3 regions of the Nitrincola salilacus genome follow, and region 2 is predicted to be linked to each of the others. Evidence: predicted binding sites of a transcription regulator. Region 2 holds the regulator's gene; each other region holds the start of a gene.
What was found. Region 2 encodes sigma-54, which starts transcription at its own class of promoters, with help from an activator protein. Its sites were predicted from a motif close to TGGCACNNNNNTTGCTNT; they were not measured.

Region 1: a site for sigma-54 is predicted at 3,913-3,930, ahead of ACK3CJ_RS05055 (pilin). Genes of this name have one in related genera too.
Region 3: a site for sigma-54 is predicted at 4,492-4,509, ahead of ACK3CJ_RS17800 (circularly permuted type 2 ATP-grasp protein). Genes of this name have one in related genera too.

What each region holds. Positions count from the first base shown of each region.
Region 1 is NZ_CP176580.1:1,081,325-1,086,784, forward strand. It holds gene pilB (type IV-A pilus assembly ATPase PilB) at 1-432, opposite strand, end outside; gene ACK3CJ_RS05045 (sensor histidine kinase) at 706-2,334, shown strand; gene ACK3CJ_RS05050 (sigma-54-dependent transcriptional regulator) at 2,331-3,749, shown strand; gene ACK3CJ_RS05055 (pilin) at 4,104-4,502, shown strand; gene ACK3CJ_RS05060 (hypothetical protein) at 4,563-5,460, shown strand, end outside.
Region 2 is NZ_CP176580.1:3,526,085-3,531,544, reverse strand. It holds gene ptsN (PTS IIA-like nitrogen regulatory protein PtsN) at 1-418, opposite strand, end outside; gene hpf (ribosome hibernation promoting factor) at 446-736, opposite strand; gene ACK3CJ_RS16330 (RNA polymerase factor sigma-54) at 791-2,380, opposite strand; gene lptB (LPS export ABC transporter ATP-binding protein) at 2,424-3,149, opposite strand; gene lptA (lipopolysaccharide transport periplasmic protein LptA) at 3,152-3,664, opposite strand; gene lptC (LPS export ABC transporter periplasmic protein LptC) at 3,651-4,217, opposite strand; gene ACK3CJ_RS16310 (KdsC family phosphatase) at 4,218-4,754, opposite strand; gene ACK3CJ_RS16305 (KpsF/GutQ family sugar-phosphate isomerase) at 4,754-5,460, opposite strand, start outside.
Region 3 is NZ_CP176580.1:3,848,068-3,853,527, reverse strand. It holds gene ACK3CJ_RS17810 (circularly permuted type 2 ATP-grasp protein) at 1-827, opposite strand, end outside; gene ACK3CJ_RS17805 (DUF2126 domain-containing protein) at 913-4,230, opposite strand; gene ACK3CJ_RS17800 (circularly permuted type 2 ATP-grasp protein) at 4,555-5,460, shown strand, end outside.

The sequences.
Region 1 (5,460 bases), 2.4 Mb from region 2:
GTATTTCTCAAGCTTGTGTGCCAGCTTATCCTGCTCAACGATGACCACTTCGGTAGTTACGCCAGTGTGGAACTTGATCTCATCCACACCCTGCATATTGGTCGGATCGGCCACCGCGACATAAAGGCGGTTGTCACGCTTCATCAGAGGTAGCATCTGATGTTTGTTAATCAGAGATTCGGCCACCAGGCCTTTGGGGAGTGTGTCGCCGGGGATGGTATCAAGATCAAGCAGAGGCAGGCCAAACTCTTCCGAAGCGGCAGATGCGGCACGGTGAGCACTGATCAGGCGCTGTTTGATGATATAGCTGACAAACGGCTCTTTTTCCTGACGGGATTTGGCCACGGCATCAGCTGCGACTTCGGCTGAAAGGGCCCCATCCTGCACCAGTCTCTTGGCCAGTCCACTTAAGGGTTGAACGCCTTGTGTCACCTGCACTCCCACGATTCTCTTTTTAAGATACAGAGTATTGCAATCAAAACACAGATCTCTCCAGTTATCAATGAACTGGCCAGCCCTTTACAGGTTGCGCCTCAACACAGCAAAAGTCATTATGATCACTCTGGAGTCGGCTTAAGTCACAGTTAGGTCTCAGGATTCCTTGAACAGTAATATAATGACATGCTTTTTAAAAGGTTGTTTGACGGAAAAACAGCGTAAGTCTTGTCTCCTCTCAATCACAACCCGGCATCATCAGGTACTGATATGACCATTCGACAGAAGACACCTGATCCCTCAAGTATGGATGATTTCTCCAGAACCTGGCGACCTTTGCGTATTTTTAATACTTATCGTGTGTTTCTGGCGGCGCTGTTTGTGTTTCTGATCCACTTCGGGTTTCATCAGGAGCCACTGGCCAGCACCTCTGAACAACTCTTCCGCCAGGCAAGTCTTGCGTACCTCATTTTTGGTTTTGCCGCGATAGTGCCATTGTGGCTGCGCTGGCCACGCTATCTACTGCAGGCCAGTGCTCATATCGGGGCAGATATACTGATTATAGTCGTATTGATGCATGCCAGCGGCGGAGTCGACAGTGGTGTCGGAATGCTGCTGGTAGTCAGTATCGCGATTGTCAGCACCATGGTAACAGGGCGGCAATCAGGTTTTTTCGCCGCGGTCGCGACCCTGGCAGTATTGGCAGAGCAACTCTATAGCGTGTTGGTTGGGCTGGATCATCATGTCAACTATCCACTGGCCGGCATGCTCGGTCTTGCGCTGTTTGCCACGGCCATCATGGCGCAAGTGCTGGCCAGTCGAGCCACGGCCAGTGAAGCTTTGGCTCGGCAGCGTGGCATAGATCTGGCCGATATGGCGCAACTGACCGACTACATCATAGAGCAGATGGAAGTGGGGGTGATGGTGGTGGATCCCGATGGGCAGGTGCGCTTTATCAACAATGCCGCCTGGCGTCTTTTCGGCGAACCGAGGCTGCCGAAACTTGCAGAACTTGATGATTACTCAGGCGAACTGACGCAAGAGCTTCAACGCTGGAAGCAGATGCAAAGGGAAGGGCGACAGCGCTTTCTGATCAATACCGGGCGGCAGAAGTTATTGATAAATCTGGTTGCTATGGATAAAGGACAGGAGAGCCCCACGTTGATTTTCCTGGAAGAGGCAGATGCCACCAGTCGCGAAGCACAGCAGCTAAAGCTGGCTGCACTGGGGCGCTTAACGGGCAGTATAGCCCATGAAATTCGCAATCCCTTGGGGGCGATCAGCCATGCAGGTGCGTTGTTGGCAGAATCACCAGCACTGGATGCAGCAGATAAGCGCCTGACACAGATCATCAGCGAGCAGTCGAAAAGGGTTAACAGTATTGTTGAGAGCATCCTGCAACTGGGCAAGCGTGATAAAACTCAGCCTGAACTGATTACGCTGGATGCCTGGCTGAATCATTTTCTGCGTGATTACTACTATACGCGCTCCGAAGCGCGAGGTCGCATCCTGTTGGAGCCGGTGCCGGAGAATATGCAGGTGTGGTTTGATCCGATCCATTTGAATCAGATTATCAGTAACCTGTGTGATAACGCTCTGCGTTACAGTAAGCCTGCTGCTGGTCAGTCTGAAGTGGTGCTGAGCTGTGCCTGGTTTGGTGGCAAACACGGTTTTATTGATGTGATCGATACTGGGCCGGGAGTGGCTAAGCAGCATATTGATCAGTTGTTTGAGCCATTTTTTACTACCGATGGCCGGGGAGTCGGGTTGGGGCTGTATCTGTGTCGGGAACTGGCGGAGTTCAACCTGGCACAGTTGCGCTATATCGGTAAAGAGGACGGCGGCGGACATTTTCGGCTACTATTCCCGGCACAGCAGATCGACAGGAAGCAGGAATGAGTGATAACAAAGCAACCAGACGTGTACTGATTGTGGATGATGAGCCTGATATCCGCGAACTGCTGGGTATCACCTTGTCCCGTATGGATATCACCTGCACCGAAGCTGGCGACTTGCAGCAGGCCAGAGACGCGCTGAGTCGTGACACCTTTCAGTTGTGTCTGGTGGATATGCGTCTGCCGGATGGCAACGGCATTGATCTTATCCGCCATATCCAACGCACGCGGCCTAATCTACCGGTCGCGATGATTACCGCGCATGGCAATATGCAATCCGCTATTGATGCACTCAAAGCGGGAGCGTTTGATTTTCTCAACAAGCCTGTTGAACTGCCCACGCTGAGAAACCTGGTTCGCTCAGCACTGCTGCTGGGTGAGCAGGCAGAGTCAGACGAAGTTCCAGCCAGTAATGATTGCTTGCAACTGCTTGGCCGCTCTGCACCGATCGAATCGATACGTCATACCATCCGCAAACTGGCGCGCAGCCAGGCACCTGTCTATATCAGCGGCGAGTCAGGCACAGGTAAAGAACTGGTAGCGCGCCTGATACATGCACAAGGGCCACGCGCAGAGCAGCCATTTGTGGCCGTGAACTGCGGAGCGATTCCCGCTGAACTGATGGAAAGCGAACTTTTCGGATACAAAAAAGGCAGCTTTACCGGTGCCTATGCGGATAAGGATGGGTTATTCCAGAGTGCAGACGGCGGCACTTTGTTTCTGGATGAGGTCGCCGACCTGCCGCTGGGCATGCAGGTTAAACTCCTGCGCGCGATACAGGAAAAGGTGGTGCGACCAGTTGGATCGCAGACGGAGGTGCATGTCGATGTGCGCATATTGAGCGCTACGCATAAGGATCTGTCGCAACAGGTAGCGGAAAAGCGCTTTCGTGAGGATCTGTATTATCGGATCAATGTGATAGAGCTGCATGTGCCGTCGTTAAGAGAGCGCCCAGAAGATATACCGCTGCTGGCGGATCACTTTATTCATTACCTTGCACAAAAAATGGAGATACAAGTACCGGAGCTGAGTGCGGGTGCCAGAAGTGAGCTACACCAATACAGCTTCCCGGGTAATGTCCGACAGCTCGAGAACATCCTGGAGCGAGCCTTGACACTCTGCGAAGGCGCAGTGATAGAGGCAGACGACCTGTTGCTTGATAAGAATAACCATCATGAACAGCCACCCATCACACCAGCAGCACAACTGATCAGCAGCCCTTTTGATCTGGATGAGTTGATCCCGGATGAGGCGCTGGTGGAGCAGGTCGGCCTTGAGGCTTATATGGAGAGCATCGAGCGCAAGCTGATTAATGATGCCTTGCAAAGCAGTGGCCACAACAAAACAGCAGCAGCCAAACGGCTGGGCATCTCATTTCGTGCGTTGCGCTACCGGCTGAAAAAGTTGGAGATGGAGTAAGTAAGGGTGACGCACCAGGTCATGAATGTGACAAAAATTGTCATATCGCGGTGCGGAATAATGTTACTTTTAGTAAGTCTATCGCTTGGTAAAATTAATTATCATTTAAATAAATATATTTATTACAATGGGTTAATTTTATTTCGGTCAGTTTTGTAATGGTTGGCTCAAATATTGCTTGATACGTGTAGGATAGAAGTTCCAAGCATTACAGCGCTACTGGCTTGAGCCAGATCAGCTTCGGGTTTAAAAGGATATGGACAGCAACTGAAGCATAACCTAGTATCAAATCAAGTTAGGTGGACAACGATGTATGGCCACAAAACGGATTGTTAAACTCGCTGGAGAAATAACATGAAAAGACAACAAGGTTTTACACTCATTGAGTTGATGATCGTCGTGGCGATCATCGGTATTCTGGCTGCGATCGCGCTGCCGGCTTATCAGGATTATACAACCCGAGCACGCGTTTCTGAGCTTGTTTTATCAGCCTCAGCGGCCCGTACCTGCGTTACTGAACAGTCTCAGCTTGGTGGGGCTGTTGATGCTGGAGGGTGCGTAGCACCAGGAACAGGTGGTTTTGTATCGGCTGCTACGTTAAACAGTGCGACTGGTGTGGTTCAAGTAACAGGTACCGCTGCAGCAGGTAGTACTGTAATTACTTTAACACCTACATGGGTATCGACCCTTGGAAGTGTTACGTGGGCTTGTACAGGATCTCCAGCTAACTTTGTTCCAGGCTCATGCCGCTAATAAAATTCGGCCCTATAAAACAACCCGCAAATGCGGGTTGTTTTTTTTATGAGGTATGAAATGGCTTTATTAAGCAGTAGGTACAATCATCTATTACTTAAACTACTGCTTTTGCTTTTATGTCTGGCGGTTATGTATGGTTTGCTTTATCCCGGTGTTTATGGGAGAGGCTATTATGACGACTATCATAACCTATCGCCATTAAACTCCGTTCATGATTTTAGAACTGCTTTAGTATTTATTTTTTCTGGTGAAGCTGGCCCGATTGGTCGGCCTTTATCTCTGGCCTCGTTTATAATTCATGCAGGAGGTTGGGTTGAAAATATAGGTGAAATATTGCATTTGAATTTGTTAATTCACATGCTTAATGTGATTCTTGTTTTTATTTTTTCAAATCTTATTGGTAGCAGATTGGGTTTTTATGGAAAGAGGAAGTACTATTTCTCTATTGCAGTTTCAGTTATCTGGGGATTGTCACCAATTAACTTTCCAGCAATATTTATCCCTATTCAAAGGATGGCTGTTTTAAGTGGTTTTTTTGTTTTTTTAGGCTTGATTGTATATATATATTTATTGACTAGATTTGAATCAAGTAAGAAAGGGATTTTTGTTTCTTTAAGTGCATTAATGGTTTTTTCATTACTCGCTACTTTATCTAAAGAAAGTGGTGCGCTTTTAATTCCTCTAGCGCTGTTGATAGATTATTTTTGGTTTAAAGATAGTAAGTGTAGTTATCATGCAACAGATAAGGGTGTACGCTATTCAGTACGCTTTATGCGAAGATCTGTATTGTGGGTCTTGGTATTGTTTATATATGTGTATATGGCTTATCTTGGCGGTAATTGGTTTGAAGTAGCAGGGATTAGGGGATATTCACCTCTTGATAGATTGACAACTCAGTCTGTAATTCTATTTGAGTATGTGTTTTATACATTCATTCCAGATGTTTTTTATTACC
Region 2 (5,460 bases):
GACTGTCGGTACAGTTGCGCAGAGTTTCACGCACATCGCTGTTGCTGAAAAGTTCGGCAATGCTGGCCAGAGTCTGAAGATGTTGTGCGGCTTCATTTTCCGGTACCAGCAGGCAGCACAACAGATCAACCGGTCGGTTGTCGATCGCATCGAAGTCGATGGGTTGCTCAAGTGTTATGAGCAGCGCCAGCGCTTGTTCACAGCCGGGAAGGCGGCAGTGCGGAATTGCCACACCATCACCTATCCCGGTGCTACCGAGTCTTTCGCGATTAAGCAGACCACTGAAGATTTCTTCAGTTTCCAGTCCTTCGATCTGGGCAGCGAGGGTATCGCTGGCCAGTTCGAGGACTCTTTTCTTGCTGGCCGCATCCATGTGGCATAGTGTTCTGGATTCGGTCAGCAGCTCGGAGATATGCATAGGGTAATGTCGGTCTTGGTTAGTGGGTTATTTGAAAGACTTCATTTTTTCCTTGTGCTTGATAACCTGCCGATCAAGTTTATCAACCAGCCCATCAATTGCGGTGTACATGTCATCCTGTTCATCTGTCGCAAACAGTTCTCCACCTGCTAGATGTACATCAGCTTCTGCTTTCTGGCGGGTTTTTTCAACAGTGAGGATAACCTGAACATTGGTAATGTTATCGAAATGGCGCTCCAGCTTTTCAAATTTCGCATGCACATATTCGGTCAGTGCATCAGTCAGCTCTACATGATGGCCAGTGATATTAATCTGCATAAGGCTTCTCCTTGTTGTCAGGCACGATAAGGTTTGTTCTGTGCCTGTTTGTTATTAAAGCAAACGCTTGCGCTCATTAGAAGGTGGTATGCTCAGCGCTTCGCGATATTTTGCGATAGTTCGCCTTGCGACGTTAATGCCCTGTTCTTTCAGCAGTTGAGCGATCTTGTTGTCACTCAGTGGTTTTGCGCTGTTTTCACCTGCAACCAGCTTCTTGATCAGTGCACGAATAGCGGTGGAGGAGGCGCCTTCACCGTCAGCAGTCGTGACCTGGCTGGAAAAGAAATATTTGAGCTCGAAGATGCCGCGCGGTGTATGTATGAACTTTTGCGTGGTGACCCTGGAAATGGTGGACTCATGCATGGAAACAGCTTCCGCAATGTCGTGTAGCACCATGGGCTTCATTGCCTCCTCACCGAAATCCAGAAAATCTCGCTGTCTTTCGACGATTTCGCTGGCAACCTTCAGTAGTGTGTCATTGCGGCTGAGAAGGCTCTTCAAGAACCAGCGAGCTTCCTGTAGATGACTTTTAAGATAGTTGTTATCGGCGCTGTTGTCAGCCCTTCTGATCAAATCTGCGTATTGAGTGTTGATGCGCAGTTTTGGCGAGGTGTCAGGATTCAGGGTAACAATCCACTCGTCACGGTGCTTGCTGACAATGACATCAGGGATCACATATTCAGATTGACTGGAGATGATGCTGGAGCCCGGGCGCGGATTCAGTGACTGAATCAGTGAGATGATCGATTGCAGATCATCTTCCTTGACGCGCAGTTTACGCATCAGGCTTCGATAGTCGTGGCTTGCCAGAAGCGGCAGATGATCCGAGGCCAGCTTTATCGCTTCTTTGCCCCAGGGTAGCGAGGATCCAAACTGTCGCAGCTGGATGATCAAACACTCACTGAGATCGCGAGCCGCTACGCCGGGAGGATCGAACTGCTGGATACGATGCAGAACGGCTTCTATTTCATCCAGCTCGGCATCGCCAAAATAATCAGGTTCCTGTTCTTTGAACTGCTCGAGCAGTTCTTCGGTTGAAACCTTCAGGTAGCCATCGGTGTCGATGCCGTCAATGATGGCTTCAGCGACCATGCGATCAGCATCGCTCATTGGCGTCAGATTTAACTGCCAGTTCAGATGGTCCTGCAGGGTGTCTTCGCGGGTATCATTCTCGTTGTCTGGCCAGTCGTCGGATGATGCACTACTGCTCTGCTGCTGGTATGTGTCATCCCAACTGCTGTCTGTAGCCAGTTCAGAGGGGATCTGTTCGCTCCATTCACTGTCGGTATCCGGGCCGTCAAAACTGTCATCACTCTCGGCCCGACTGTCAGTACTCTCCGTATTGCTCTTGCTGACAATCTCTGAGTTACCGGATGGCTGAAACTCATCCTTCTCATCGTAGCTTTTGCTGTCATAGCTGTCTTCGTGCGCATCTTCGTAAGAGGTGTCGTAGGATTCCTCTATCGACGCGGTCTCTGGCTCATGCTCCTCTTCGCTGACCTCCAGCAGTGGATTGTTTTCCAGCGCCTGCTGTATCTCCTGCTGCAGATCAAGCGTCGACAGTTGCAGCAGCCGTATCGCCTGCTGCAACTGAGGTGTCATCGTGAGATGCTGGCCAATCTTGAGATGTAGCGCTTGTTTCATATGCCAGTATTATCACTTGAGGTTAGACGGTGGATAGTGGTCATCATAGCCTGAACTGTTCGCCCAGATAGGCTGATCTGACCTGCTTATTCGCCATGATTGTCTCGGGATCTCCCTCTGCGAGGATGGCTCCTTCACTGACAATGTAAGCGCGTTCACAGATATCGAGTGTCTCCCTGACATTATGATCGGTGATCAGAATTCCTATACCGCGACTCTGCAGATGGCGAATCGTCTGCTTGATATCATTGACCGAAATGGGGTCAACGCCGGCAAATGGCTCATCCAGCAGTATGAAGGTGGGCTCTGTTGCCAGTGCCCGGGCAATTTCGACGCGTCTCCTTTCGCCACCCGACAGCGCCATACCGGGACTGTTGCGGATGTGCGTGATATGAAACTCCTGCAGCAGTGCTTCCAGTTGCTCTTCACGATCGGCCTTGCTCATCTCCTTGCGTGTTTCCAGAATTGCCATCAGGTTATCACGTACACTGAGCTTTCTGAAAACCGAGGGCTCCTGAGGCAGATAACCGACTCCTCGCTGTGCACGGCCATGCATCGGCATGCCTGTGACATCATCCTGATTGATACGGATATGGCCCTCATCCGCTGCCACGAGACCGACAATCATGTAGAAGCAGGTGGTTTTGCCTGCGCCGTTGGGGCCGAGGAGACCCACGATCTCTCCCTGGCTGATCTTGAGTGATACATCACGCACAACCTGACGGCCTTTGTAGCTCTTGGCCAGATGGAGTGCTTCAAGCATTGCCATAATCAGTTTCCACTGCTTCTGGGTTGAATGACCATTTCAACACGCTGCCCACCACTTTCGCTACCGAATGCATCCACAACCGCCTGATCCATGTTGTATACGATACGTTCGCCGGTGAAGTTGTCGTTACCCTGAACCACACGGGCCTGATTGGTGATGGTGACCTGCTGCTGTGTAACGTGGTAATTCATGTTCTGGCCGTAAGCTTTGGTCAGTGGCTGCCCCTCGCGGTGCTGTTGATGGAACTCAGCAGGGGTGCCGGTTGAGATGATGCGTTCAATTTCGCCATCGGATGAACGACGCAGCTCTACACGGTCTCCCAGCAGCAGCATGCTGCCCTGACGTATTTCAACGCGGCCACTGTAGATGGTAACGCCTGTCTGCTCATTCATGCTGGCCTGATCTGCACTGATGTAGATAGGTTCATCTTTGTCGCTCGGCAGGGCGTGTGCAGCGTTTGCCAGAAGCAAGCAACTGCTCAGGCACAATAGTGCCACTTGTTTAATTCTTGACATAAATACCTCTTACCTCTGATAGCAGCTCAACACGTCGCTCACTGAACCAGGCCTGCATACCAATGGCATCTGTGCGGCTTTGGCCATCTGTAAGAGTTACGGCTGCTTCTGTCGAAGCGAAGTCCTGTGGTGGAAACAGGGCCAGAACGCTTGTGGTCATGATAATGGGTGTGCCTTGTACAGGATTATCAATAACCTGTACATCCCCTGCAAGTTCAATCTTGCTTTCATCGTCCAGCATCCAGGCCTCATCGGCTATGATTTCGAGCACCGATCCGTCTGCTCGACTCTGGGTCAGCACAGGTGTCATCATCTGCACCTGTTCCAGGCCTGGCAGGTGTTGCACCAAGGGAGTGGTGATCTCCTGTTGCAACTGACCGTCAACACCAAATAGCTGTATGCGGGCATCACGGATGAAAAAGTCCACTTCATCTGGCAGGGGAGGCCTTTCTGATGACGTTTCGGTCGGGATGCCGAAGAACCCCCAGAACAACAGTAAGGGTACCATGATCAGCAGCGCCAGCAGAATGCGCAGACGAATCGATGAAAACACTTAGCGGTACTCCTCGAAAAGCGCCTGCAGCTTGCCCTGTGCGGCAAGAATGATTTCACAGAACTCGCGAGCAGCTCCCTCTCCACCACGACGGCTGGTGCACCAGTCAGCTTCCTGGCGTACCAGGGCGTGGCCATCAGGGACGGTTGCGCCAAAGGCCACTGTAATGATGGCAGACAGATCCGGCAAGTCATCCCCTATATAAGCGGTTGTAGCGGCAGAATGTCCGGTGTCGGTCCAGATCTCTTTCAATGCGGCCAGCTTATCTTCGCGTCCCTGCATCAGGTAGGTGATGCCGAGCGCCTTGGCACGCAGCTCAACCTGAGGTGAGCTGCGACCTGTGATAATTGCAGTTTCCAGTCCAGCCTGATGGAGCAGCTTGATGCCCAGCCCATCCAGCGTATTAAAGGACTTGATCTCCTGTCCATTAGCCAGAAAATTAAGCTGGCCATTGGTAAGGATGCCATCGACATCAAAAGCGACCAGATGAACCGATTTAAGGCGGTTGATCAATGCAGTGGAAAGATCATGTGTCATCAGATCACTCCCGCTTTCAGCATGTCATGCATGTTGAGTGCGCCGATCGGGACCCCCAGAGCATCAGTGACCAACAGCGCGTTGATCTTGCGCTCCTGCATCACTTTCAGTGCTTCGGCAGCCAGCGCATGGGCCTGCACGGTTGTGCAGCCCACTGTCATGACATCGATGATGGCCGTGTGCTTGAGATCTATCTCCTGATCCAGAGTACGTCTGAGGTCACCATCGGTGAAAATACCCTTGAGTACGCCGTTGTCATCCGTCACGGCGGTCATTCCCAGGCGTTTTCGGGTGATCTCCATCAAGGCTTCGCGGATCGGTGTCGAGATCGTCACGCGCGGGATGTCATCGCCACTGTGCATGATATCTTCAACCCTTAACAGCAGTCGTCGACCCAGGCTTCCACCCGGATGAGAGATGGCAAAATCTTCGGCACTGAAGCCGCGAGCTTCAAGCAGCGCAATGGCCAGCGCATCGCCGAGCACCAATTGTGCGGTTGTGCTGGAAGTCGGTGCAAGATTGAGCGGGCAGGCTTCGCGCTCAATAGGAACATGCAGATTGATGTCAGCTGTTCTGGCCAGAGTTGACTCGGGGTTGGACGTGATGCTGACCAGAGGGGCCCCCATCCGCTTGATCAGAGGCAGTATGGTCACGACCTCGGATGTTTCACCTGAGTTGGAAATTGCCAGCACGACATCCTGACCGG
Region 3 (5,460 bases), 320 kb from region 2:
CGCATCGATACCTGACCGTCGCGCACGACCAGGTCGTCCCCTTCAACCAGTGAGAAGTTCATGTAGTTGGCGAGCCAGGCGTGTTCAAAATAACCGGGGCTGGCAGGGCCGGGCGAGAGCAGCACGATATTGGGCTCATCCCGCTGCGAGCGAGCCATGCCGGCAAGACAACGGTGCTGTGCCTGCAGAAAACCGGCGAGGCGTTTCAGGGGGGCATCGCGATACAGACTAGGCAGGGCACGGGCAAGGGTGATGCGATTTTCAAGGGCATAGCCGGCACCGGCAGGCGACTGAGTCCAGTCGCCGAGCACTTGCCATTGCCCCTGATGATCGCGAATCAGATCCGTGCCATGCAAAATCAGCAGTGGTCTGTCACCATAGCTGTCTGCTGCACCAAACAGAAAGTTGGGGTGCCCATAGATCAGTTCGGCGGGGAGAAGTCCCTCATCCACGACGCGACGTTCACCATAGAGATCCTCCACCAGCAGCTCCAACAGACGGCTGCGTTGCTTCAGGCCTTTCTCCAGGCTCTCCCACTCCTCTGTGCCGATGACAAAAGGCAAACAATCAAGCTGCCATGAGCGAAGCTTGCCTGGATCATCTTCGTAGGTGTTGAAAGTCACACCGTTCTCATGCAACAGGTTCTGGACCTCTTCGGAGCGCTGACTCAATACCTCCGGCCCCAATGCTCCTAGCTCGCTCAGCACCGCTTTCCAGGGCGAGCGTACCAGTTGCTCCGGCGAAAAAAGCTCATCATGAGCATCGTGTTGGGGATAACTCTCCAGCAGGGGGCGCAGCTCAGGTGGCAGAAGGGCCGGATTGAACATGATCAGATACCAAAGTCAATTCAGCCGGGGCCTCCGGCTGTTTTTAGAACGTGACAAAGTGTTGATTATAAACCTGTACCAGCGTTTATCTCATGCCGGGTGGACGGCGAAGATCCAGTGTGTGCGGATATTCGTAGCTCACCTCTTCATGTGCAACGTGGATAGTGTCATGACTGTGGCCTTCGGTCCAGAAGCGCGTTAAGCGTCGTGCTTCCGCTTCATTGGAGTTCACCGGGAAGGTGTCGTAGTTGCGACCTGCCGGATGCACTACATGGTAGGTACAGCCACCGAGTGAGCGGTTATTCCAGGTATCGATCAGGTCAAATGCCAGTGGTGCATGAACCGGGATCAGGGGGTGCAGGGCAGAGGAGGGTTGCCAGGCTCGATAGCGCACCCCCGCCACCGCCTCGTTACTGCGGCCGGTTCCTGTCAGGGGTACTTTACGTCCATTGCAGGTGACCACGTGGCGGGCCGGATTAAATCCACTGACATGTACCTGCAGCCGCTCCACTGAGGAGTCGACATAACGGGCAGTGCCGCTTCCGCTGACCTCTTCACCGAGTACATTCCAGGGCTCTATTGCCTGGCGCAATTCCAGTCGGGTCTGCTGATAACTGACCTCGCCATAGGAAGGGAATCTGAACTCAAAGAAAGGAGTAAACCACTGAGGATCAAAGTCAAAGCCGTGAGCCCTTAAATCCATCAGGATATCGATCAGATCTTCCCAGATAAAATGCGGCAGCACCCATCGGTCATGCAGGGCGGTTCCCCAACGCACCAGTGGCTTGTTGTAGGGGGCGGCGGCAAAGCGGGCCACCAGTGCTCTGATCAGCAGTTGTTGCATCAGGCTCATGCGTGGGTGAGGCGGCATCTCGAAGCCTCTGAGTTCAAGCAACCCCAGGCGCCCGGTCGGTGAGTCTGGTGAATAGAGCTTGTCGATACAGAATTCGGCACGATGCGTATTGCCGGTGATATCGGTCAGTAGGTGGCGCAGCAGTCGATCAACCAGCCAGGGCTCAGTCACCTCGCCGGCAGGCATCTGTTGCAGGGCGATCTCCAGTTCATAGATCGCCTCGTGACGCGCTTCATCAATGCGTGGTGCCTGACTGGTCGGCCCGACAAACAGTCCGGAAAAAAGATAGGACAGGCTGGGGTGATGCTGCCAGTAGGTGATCATGCTGGCCAGCAGGTCAGGGCGTCTCAGAAAAGGTGAATCCGCCGGAGTGGCGCCTCCTAATGTAATGTGGTTGCCACCACCGGTACCGGTGTGACGACCGTCGAGCATGAACTTCTCTGTGCCCAGACGCGACAGGTGGGCATCTTCGTACACACCTTCGGTTTGCGACACCAGTTCTCGCCAGTTTTTGCCGGGCATGATGTTCACTTCGATCACGCCCGGGTCGGGTGTGATCAGGAATTTCTCCAGACGTGAATCTGCTGGGGGAGCATAGCCCTCAATGCATACCGGCATCTGCAGTGCGGCAGCGGTGTGCTCGATGGAAGCCACGAGATCAATATAATCCTCCAGTTCAACCACCGGAGGCAGAAAGATAAACAGCTTGCCGTCACGCGGCTCAACACACAGGGCAGTATGGAAAACGGCTTCGTCCTCACTATCCAGTGATTGTTCCTGCCAGCACTGTCCCGGTTGCTCATGATGGAAGCCACTTTGACTGTCCAGTGTCTGCCAGTGGCTGAATCGATTGGCAACTTCACCATAGATATCGCTCAGTTCAGAGGGTGTTTCGAACAGTGAACGCGGATGTGAAGTGTCGGCTGTCTGAGTCGGCAAAGAGGTCAGTGGCAGGCGCAGGCCCAGTGGTGAGTCACCCGGCACCAGGAAAAGATAGTCGCGGCGTACCGGCCAGGCACAGGACTGCCAGCGTTTGTTCCTGATATGGCGAGCCAGAGGCAGGGTGTAGCCGGCGACCTCATCCAGTCCACGTTCCAGCAATTTTGCCAGACGTGCGCGCTCCTCATCCGCTTTCAGATCGCTCTGGCGGATGTCCAGATCGATAGACTGCGTCCGCTCCAGCCACAGATAGTAGTAGGCGTCCTCATAGCAGGGCAGCAAGCGTTTGTCGGCAATACCCAAACGCTGAGTCAGTGCGCGGGCAAACTGCTCAGCCTCGGCGATACCCAGGTTGTAGTTCTGTTCAATATCGGCCAGCCAGCGATCATCGTGCCAGAGAGGAGCCTTATCCTTGCGCCAGTAGCAGGCCAGAGCCCAGCGCGGCAGGGGTTCGCCGGGGTACCATTTTCCCTGCTGGAAATGCAGCAGACTGTGGCTGGCAAAGCGCTGGCGCATGCGCTTGAGCAGTGTTTCAGCGCGCTGGAGTTTGGTCGGCCCGAAGGCTGCTGTAGTCCATTCAGGTGCATCCATATCATCGATGGCGACAAACGTGGGTTCGCCTCCCATCGTCAGACGAAGATCCTGCTTTGTCAGTGCCACTTCGACCTGTTCACCGAGGGCATCGATTGCCTGCCATTGGTGGTCGGTATAGGGTTTTGTGACCCTTGGTGTTTCCTGAAAGCGGGTCAGGGTCATGCTGACGTCGAACGTGACTTCGCAGAGTTCGGTTGTACCACTGATCGGCGCTGCACTTGTCGGCGAAGGTGTGGCAGCCAGCGGGATGTGCCCTTCACCTGCCATCAGTCCGGAAGTCGGGTCCAGCCCGATCCAGCCAGCGCCGGGAATGAACACTTCAGTCCAGGCGTGCAGGTCGGTAAAGTCTTTCTCAGGTCCTGGCGCTCCATCCAGCGCTTTGGTATCCGGGGTGAGTTGCACCATGTAGCCTGAAACAAAACGGGCGGCGAGGCCTAGATGCCGGAGGATCTGCACCAGCAGCCAGGCGGAGTCACGACAGGAGCCCTGCTGCAGTTCCAGTGTTTCCTCGGCGCTCTGTACACCCGGTTCCATCCGCAGCAGATAATTCACATCTTGTTCCAGGCGTTGGTTCACGCCGACCAGGAAGTCCACAGTTGCCATCTCCTGAAGACTGACACTATCCACCCAGGTCTGCAGTCGTGGACCCTTTTCGGTGATTTCCAGATAGGGAGCAAGCTCTTTTTTCAGGGATTCGGGATAGCTGAAAGGGAAGTGCTGGGCGTAATCCTCCAGAAAAAAATCAAAGGGGTTGATCACAGTTGCCGGCGCGATCAGTTCGACATCGATATGCAGGTGCTGCATCTTTTCAGGAAATACCAATCGCGCCAGATGGTTGCCGAAAGGATCCTGCTGCCAGTTGATGAAGTACTTTCCACCCGAGACCTTCATTGAGTAGGCCTCGATATGTGTACGGCAATGAGGCGCGGGTTTGAGCCTGACCAGATGTGGCGACAGACTGACCGGACGATCAAAGTCGTAATGTGTGGAGTGCTTCAATGCAACGCGGATTGTCATGCTTGTCACCTGTGGGAGTTGGCGTACCCGTTACTCAGTTATAGAGGTACAGCAATTGATATGCCAGTTGGCTGTACAACAAAAATCGTGCAGAAGGTGTCACAATCAGCTATGTTCTGTCGATGGGTGGTACGTTGTGTACCGCGCCCTTGACTGCATTGCACTTTTGTGGTGCGTTCAGGTAACGATGCCTGGCTTGTTTTGGTGCAAATCTTCCGAGCCAGAGTGGCAAAAAGAGTGCAACACTGCTGTTTGTATCCTTGGTATAGCAATTGCAGTACCCTAACACAGGTCCATACAGTTTTTGGCTTGGGATAGCAAATTATGAGCAAAATAAATTGGAAGCAGTACGCATGTAATGGTTTATATGATGAGTTGATGGCAGCACCCGGAGAGCCACGCCCTGCTGCCAAAATGCTTTGTGAATATCTGGCCCAACTGGATGCCCATGAATTGGCAGAGCATAAATCAGCGGCCGAGATAGCGATTCAGGTGATGGGGATCACCTTCACCGTCTACAGTGAAGGGACGATGATTGATCGTGCTCTTCCCTTCGATATCGTGCCGCGCATCATTCCACTGGATGAATGGCTACGCACGGAGGCGGGGCTGAAACAGCGTGTTCAGGCCCTGAACATGTTCATCAACGACCTCTACCACGATCAGCGGATCATCCGCGATGGTGTCGTCCCGGCTGAGGTTCTGGCCCAGTCAGCAAATTTCCGACCGCAGTGTGTCGGTGTAACTCCGAAACACAATATCTGGGCACATATCTGTGGCAGCGATATCGTTCGCGATGTAGATGGTACGCTTTTCGTCCTGGAAGATAACCTCAGGGTTCCCTCGGGGGTGTCTTACATGCTGGAGAATCGCAACGTCACCAAGCGTGTGTTGCCAGACTTCTTCGCCACCGGCAGGATTCAACCGGTTGATGATTACACCTCGCAACTCTATGAGATGCTCTCCTCCATGTCACCTCGTCCGGGCGATGACCCTCAGATCGTGATATTGACTCCCGGGATCTATAACTCGGCTTATTTCGAGCACGCTTATCTGGCACAACAGATGGGTGTTCAACTGGTCGAGGGCAGTGATCTGCTGGTGGCGGATGATGAGTGTGTCTATATGCGCACGGTGGATGGTCTGCAACGTGTGGATGTCATCTACCGCCGTGTGGATGATATGTTCCTGGACCCTGAAGTGTTCAACAAGGAGTCCATGCTCGGGGTG